One region of the Leptolyngbya sp. GB1-A1 genome, then DNA from elsewhere that is predicted to be linked to it. Evidence: predicted binding sites of a transcription regulator. Region 1 holds the regulator's gene; the other holds the start of a gene.
The links. Region 1 encodes HrcA, which represses chaperone genes, less so after heat shock. Its sites were predicted from a motif close to ANTTAGCACTCNNNANTNNNGAGTGCTAANT; they were not measured.
Positions count from the first base shown of each region.

Region 2: the regulator HrcA is predicted to act here: its motif matches at 1,556-1,586, upstream of groES (co-chaperone GroES).

Region 1 covers NZ_JAMPLI010000002.1:354,667-358,089, reverse strand. Annotated here, with positions in the region: gene NDI45_RS03490 (fatty acid desaturase) at 1-108, shown strand, start outside; gene NDI45_RS03485 (FTR1 family protein) at 237-1,181, opposite strand; gene hrcA (heat-inducible transcriptional repressor HrcA) at 1,299-2,390, opposite strand; gene NDI45_RS03475 (rhodanese-like domain-containing protein) at 2,485-2,841, opposite strand; gene NDI45_RS03470 (hypothetical protein) at 3,323-3,423, shown strand, end outside.
Region 2 covers NZ_JAMPLI010000014.1:41,843-45,265, forward strand. Annotated here, with positions in the region: gene groL (chaperonin GroEL) at 1-1,022, opposite strand, end outside; gene groES (co-chaperone GroES) at 1,096-1,407, opposite strand; gene NDI45_RS15180 (DUF4347 domain-containing protein) at 2,065-3,423, shown strand, end outside.

The DNA.
Region 1 (3,423 bases):
TACGAAACCGAGTTTTCCTGGGCACTGATGCAAGAAATTACCGATCGCTGCCATCTCTACAGCGCTGATCAGGGCTATCAGTCATTTCAGGACTATCACAGCCGCTAGATTTAAGGCGATCGAATTGGTGGCTTAAAAAGTCATATAGCCTTTCCAGGAGGATGGATAACCATCCTCTTTTTTTGGCTTTATTGGCTTTGTTGGCTTGATTGGCTTGATTGGCTTGATTAGCTAAGTTAGCTCTGCTCCGAAGCAGTCTTACTTGAATGAGGAGATTGCTTGCGATCCGTTAAACTGCGACCGTACAGCCCTCCCACAATTGCTAGAAACAGGATATAACCGATCGCCTGCGCTAGATAGAGCGTTTGCGTATAGCCAAAGAGTGCCTTCAGCAGAATTCCCGGAAACTGACGATCGGGCAGAATGCTACTCAAATCCCATACAAGCGGACCCAGCAGACAGGATGACCCCTGACCAATACACCAGTTTGTATCAGGATTGATTTGCGCCAGCAGTCCGATTGCCCGATCAAAATGGCGCAGCGCAGACACGACTAAGCCCGAAACGATCAGCAACAGCAGCACCCCCATGGTTTGAAAGAATTGCCGCAGGTTAATCTTGACACCCAGCCGAAATAGCAAAACGCCGATCACCGTTGCGCCTGCTAGCCCTGCCACGGCTCCGACTACCGGAAGCCAGCCCTGCTGAAATTTTGCCGCGATAAACAGAACCGTCTCGAAGCCTTCGCGCAGTACGGCGATCGCAATCAGTCCAAACACGCCCCAGCCTGCACCAGTTTCGCCGTTTTCGCTTTTGCCAAGCGCAGAAGTAATTGCGCCTTCCACCTCGGACTTCAAGGCTTTTGCCTGCTGGGTCATCCAGATCAGCATCCAGCTTAATAAGCCGATTGCCAGTAAACTAAATCCGGTTTCCAGTAGTTCTTTAGTGAGTTTGGCGCTGGGCTGATTTGCCGTTTCAAGTGCCGCCAAGACGCTGCTCAAGACAATGCCGATCGCCACGCTCGCCGCAACGCCAGCCCCAATTCCCGCATAGACCCAGCGATTCAGGCGAGACTGCCCTGCTTTGCTGAGATACGCCAGCACAATGCCCACGACAAGAGCCGCTTCAACGCCCTCGCGGAGCGTTACCACAAACGTCGGCAGAGCCGCACTCCAATCCATCATGCGTTTTCCTGAGAGCGATGAGAGAAAAGTTCTACCCTTTTAGCGTAAAGGTTCCAGCGCGAAATTCAAGGGAGCGAACCTGCGCACCCCTCATCAACCCATCGACCCCTCCCCTCATTCCCGGCTTTGACTAATCGCCTCTGACAAATAATCTGCCGCCGCTTCGACCATCGCGATCGCATTTTCATACACCATCCGAGTAGGCCCTAGCATTCCGACGCTGCCGACAGGAATGGAGTTGCGCTGGTAGGTAGCAGATACTAACGCACAGGAGCGCATCGGCTCCAGCGGATTTTCTGCCCCAATTCGTACCGAGACCCGCTTACCCGTTCCTTCCGAGTCTGCCGACTCAAAAATGAGCGACCAGAGCTGATCCTGCTCAGATTCCAGCAAATGCACGATCGGCTGAACCTGCTGAAGCTCAGAAAATTCGGGCTGTCGCTTCAGGACTTCGGCAACACCGTTGATCAAAATCTGCGTAGAGAGGGAGAGGCGACGACGCTGATTCAGCTCCAGCAGCGAGGTTTGCAGCAGGGTGGCGTAGCGATCGAACTCGCGCCCCAGTTCTGTCCAGTCTAGCGTGGCGATTTCGCTCAGCGTTCTCCCCCGCAGTTCGCTGTTGAGGAAGTTGGAGAGAATTTGCAGCTCTCGGTCGAGGCGATCGCTGTCGGTCTTTTCATCCTCAGAAAGTGGCAGATCAACAAGGGTCGATTGGGTTTCGTAGGTGTCTAACACCACGATTAGCATCAGCCGCGCTGAATCAAGCTGAACCAACTGCAAATGCTTCAGCTGGGCTGTGCTGGATTGGGGCAACGTCACCAGGGCAATATAGCCGCTTAGCGTCGATAGGATCTGAGCAGCCCCCCGTAGCAGTGACTCCAGGCTCATTTCTTCCCAGTTCAACTGTTCAGTTAGCGTTTGGGCAACCTGACGAGCCAGTGTGTCCGAAGGCGTGACCAATTGATCCACATACAGCCGATAGCCCGAATCGGAGGGAATCCGCCCGGCAGAGGTGTGAGGCTGATACAGCAAGCCTGCTTTTTCTAAATAGCCCATCGCGTTTCGAATCGTCGCTGAGCTAACTCTGGGGTTAAATTCTTCTAACAGCGCTTCTGAGCCAACAGGCTTAGCAGTCGCAATGTAGTAGCGAACTGTTGCGCCAAACACCTGCTGCTGGCGCGAGTTGAGTTTCACAGGGAAGGACATAAGAGCAACGTCGGAGCAACCGATAGAATGAATGGGAATAGAATGAACGAAAACTGAAGACAGTCCAGAAATCGTCTAGAAATCGGGAAGTCAATTAATAGTGCGGAACCGATCGATCGACTCTCAGAGAATAGGCGTCGATGCCGCCCGTGACATTCTTTACTTGAGAAAAGCCCTGATGCTGCAACCACTGGCACATTTGCGCTGATCGAATTCCATGATGGCACAGCACGATCGTCTCTGTCTGTGGGTCAAACTGGCTGAAGATTTGCCCTGACCACTCGTTAAACTGGCTCAGCGGCAGGTTCAAAAAACCCTCCAGGGAGGAGAGTGCGACTTCTTCGGGCTCACGAACATCGATAAGCTGCGCTGAATCATCCTGTGACTTGAGCCGCTCTGCCAGTTGCTCAACTGTAATCGCATCAAAGGTTGGGTTAAATTGGGCTGTCATACTTTAATACTTCTTCAATACTTCAATTTCAATACTTCAAGGTAGTGAGCCGCTGTGAAAGTGGGGCATGAGTGAATTCCAGACTATTCCACTCATCTGGTAAAGGATCACTTAAGTGAATCCCCGACAAATCAAGCAAGATCTGCTCTTAAGCTAAGATTTGTTAAGAAGATATTTTCAAAATCTTAAGTTCAAATTACCCGGAACCCTCGACTTCCGCAAGCCCACTCTGAACGAAAGGCAAGGGGCACATCATGCATAACCTGTCTCGCCAACCTGTTCCGCTGAGCTCCCGCTGACCTGCTTACCTCCTCACTTCCTCTCCCTCTAATCCTCCCCGGGGGGACATCAGCACGATCGCGGAATTCTCGCATCTTCTTTTTGAAAACTTCAAACAGCCAGTCGGTAAACTGCTGATGTGAATCGGGAAGATCCTGTCAACAATATCTTTCAGAGACGTCAGATGTGAAGGAGAGAGCCGATGACCGTCAGAGTTCCTGAAAGAAACAACGTTGCTGCCCGCTGGACTCAAGCAACTGCCATTACCTTTGCACTGTATCTAATAATGAGCCAGTCTCAATC
Region 2 (3,423 bases), on a different contig from region 1:
TGCACTGCCTTTTCGTTGCCTTCAGCCACGATCGTGGTGGTGTCCTTGGTGATCGTGAGACGGCGAGCGCGACCCAGCATATCGATCTTGACGTTGTCGAGCTTCAGACCTGCATCTTCGGTGATCACCTGACCGCCCGTCAGCACAGCGATATCTTCCAGCATTGCCTTACGACGATCGCCAAAGCCAGGAGCCTTGACCGCAGCCACGTTCAGTACACCGCGTAGACGGTTCACCACCAGGGTTGCCAGGGCTTCTTTCTCGATGTCTTCTGCCAGAATCAGCAGCGGACGACCAGAACGAGCGACTTGCTCCAGCACGGGCACGAGGTCTTGCACCAGCGTGATTTTCTTGTCGGTGATCAGGATGAACGGCTCATCCAGCACGGCTTCCATCCGCTCGGTGTCAGTGGCGAAGTAGGGGGAGATATAGCCTTTGTCGAAGCGCATACCCTCGGTGACTTCCAGTTCGGTTGTCATGGATTTGCCTTCTTCCAGCGAAATCACGCCTTCGCGACCCACTTTCTCCATTGCTTCGGCAATCATGGAGCCGACTTCATCGTCGTTTCCGGCAGAGATTGAACCGACTTGAGCGATCGCCTTAGAATCTTCAACCTGACGAGCGTGCTCAGCAATCTTGCTCACCAGGAAGCCTGTTGCTTTGTCAATCCCGCGCTTCAGGGAGATGGCGTTTGCGCCTGCTGCAACGTTCCGCAGACCTTCTTTCACGACCGCGTGAGCCAGCACGGTTGCGGTGGTTGTACCATCCCCTGCGGCATCGTTGGTTCTAGAAGCTGCCTGACGAATCAGCGAAACGCCCGTGTTCTCAACGTGATCTTCCAGTTCGATTTCTTTAGCGATCGTCACCCCGTCATTGACGATCTGCGGTGCGCCAAACTTCTTCTCCAGCACCACGTTCCGACCTTTGGGACCGAGGGTGACTGCAACTGCTTCAGCCAGGATGTCCATGCCTTTTTCCAAGGCACGACGAGCATTTTCGTTGTAAATGATGCGCTTAGCCATAGTTAAACCAACTTAAGTCCAGTAAATACAAATCAGCAAATTCAGAAAACAGTGGAGCGTAATCGTTCAGAAACTAGGAAACGATCGCCAGAATGTCTTTTTCAGACAAAAGTACATACTCTTCGGTGCCGAGTTTGATGTCGGTTCCGGCGTACTTGGAGTACAGCACTTTGTCACCAACTTTGACTTCCGGCTCTTGGCGGTTGCCATCTTCGCCGCGCTTTCCAGGACCCACAGCGGCAATTTCACCCACCTGGGGCTTTTCTTTTGCCGTATCGGGCAGATAAATTCCACCAGCGGTCTTCTCTTCAGATGCGCTGACCTTCACAAACACACGATCGCCCAATGGCTTGACGGTACTAACGCTCAGAGATACTGCTGCCATATCAAGAATTCTCCAAATATCAGAGTAGGTGTGTAGCATTGCTCAGCAGAAATCCGGTTCCTTGGCAGAACCAGTGCATAGCTTGGAAAATAAACAGCCTTGCAATCTGCTTCAGTTTGTCAAGTAATTTCTTGAGCGAGAGTTTAAGGTTTAGCACTCTCAACCCCTGAGTGCTAATTTAGCGGAACGAGACAGACAATTGCAACCGATTGACACCCCCCTTTTGGAGTACGGGTTCCCGAACTGGGGTAGGATGCGCGCTGTAAAGTAGCCCTTTTGGCGCATTGAGCGCGGTTGAATCTAAAGCCCAAATCTAAAACCAGCATTGTTTCAGCCCTGCGAGTTTTATCGCTGGCATGGGCATTCTACTTAAAGTAATTGTTCAAGTAATTCTTCAGACAGCCTAATTGCCTATTTCTAAAACTAAATTCAGCAAGATTTCCGTTTCATGCATCAGTATTTATCAAAAAAATTGCTGCTGCTTGCAAGATAACTATCCAGCTATGGGTATATTTCCCCTAGATTTCTGAGGATGGTCTGTCTCTACCCGCCTTCCAGTTTCGGTATTTAAGCAACTTCTAAAAGATTTACAAAGTTAATTTCTCAAACGTTACAAGTTTCGCTTTTTGCTGCTTCCACTTCTGACCGCATTTACCCATGACTGAAATTCGATCGACGCTCATTGTTGTTGACCCCGCCGTTGCAGACTATCAAACCCTGCTGCAAGGAATTGGGTCAGATGCAGAGGTTGTTTTGCTCGATCCGTCCCAGGATGGCATTGCTCAAATTACGCAGCTTTTAGCGGCGCGGCGCGATCTGCTCAGCCTACAAATTGTGTCTCACGGCAGCGAGGGTGCGGTGCAATTGGGTTCGGCACAGCTCAGTGGGTCAACGCTCGGTCAATATGCGCTCCTGCTTCGGCAATGGTCAGCTTCTTTTCGTCCGGGTGCGGATCTGCTGCTATGGGGCTGTGATGTAGCGGCGGGAACCGTGGGGCGATCGTTCCTAACCGAGTTAAGCCAGCTTACCGGGATAGATATTGCCGCCTCAACTAATGTGACAGGCAGTGCAGCGCTGGGCGGAAACTGGACGCTAGAAGCCACAACCGGAGAAGTTACGACGCCGATCGCCTTCTCACCCCAGGCACTCGAAGCCTACAGCCAGAAGCTCGCAACCTTCAATGTGGGCAGCTACGACGATCTGATGGATGCGATCGATGATGCAAATAGCACCGCAGGCGATGATATCATCAATATCACGAACGACTTTGATATCATCGGTGCTTTGCCAAATATCAAATCGAACATTCGCATCCTGGGTAACAACAAAACCCTCAACGGTCAAGACCATCGTATTTTTACCGTTGAGAGCGGGACAGTTCTGATTGAAAACCTGACGCTTGATGGCGGCACTGCAAAAGGAGCAGATGCAACCCTGCCCGGACAAACCGGAGGACTAGGAGAGGGCGGCGGACTCTTGATCATCGGTGGCAACGTTACGCTGGTTCGCGTCGGGTTTCAAAACAACAGCGCAATCGGCGGCACGGGTGGCAATGCTCCCGGTGAAACGGGCGGAAAAGGAGGAGATGCGCGAGGCGGAGCCATTTCGATTCAGGGTGGTTCACTGCGCTTAGCTAGTGTGACATTTAATGGCAACGCAGTTTCGGGCGGAAGCGGCGGCACGGGCGCAACTGTAGGAGCTTCTGGGACTGGAGCTGCTAGGGCACTGTTTGTTAACAACGGTGTAACAGTAATTACAGAGGGCGATCCGGCTTACAACGGCGATACGGTTGTCGGGTCTGTGGTGAAAGTGAATGTGCCTAGGGCGACGATCGCCCGGTCTGCTGCTCCGCTTACGGCTGCCAATGTAGTGGACTACACCGTGACCTTTGACAGTGACGGCCCGATCACGGGGGTAGATGCGACCGATTTTGAGCTGACTCCTGGCTCGATCAGCGATGCGGCGATCGTGCCAAATATCACCGGGTCAGGCAAAACCTACACAGTTTCGATCGAA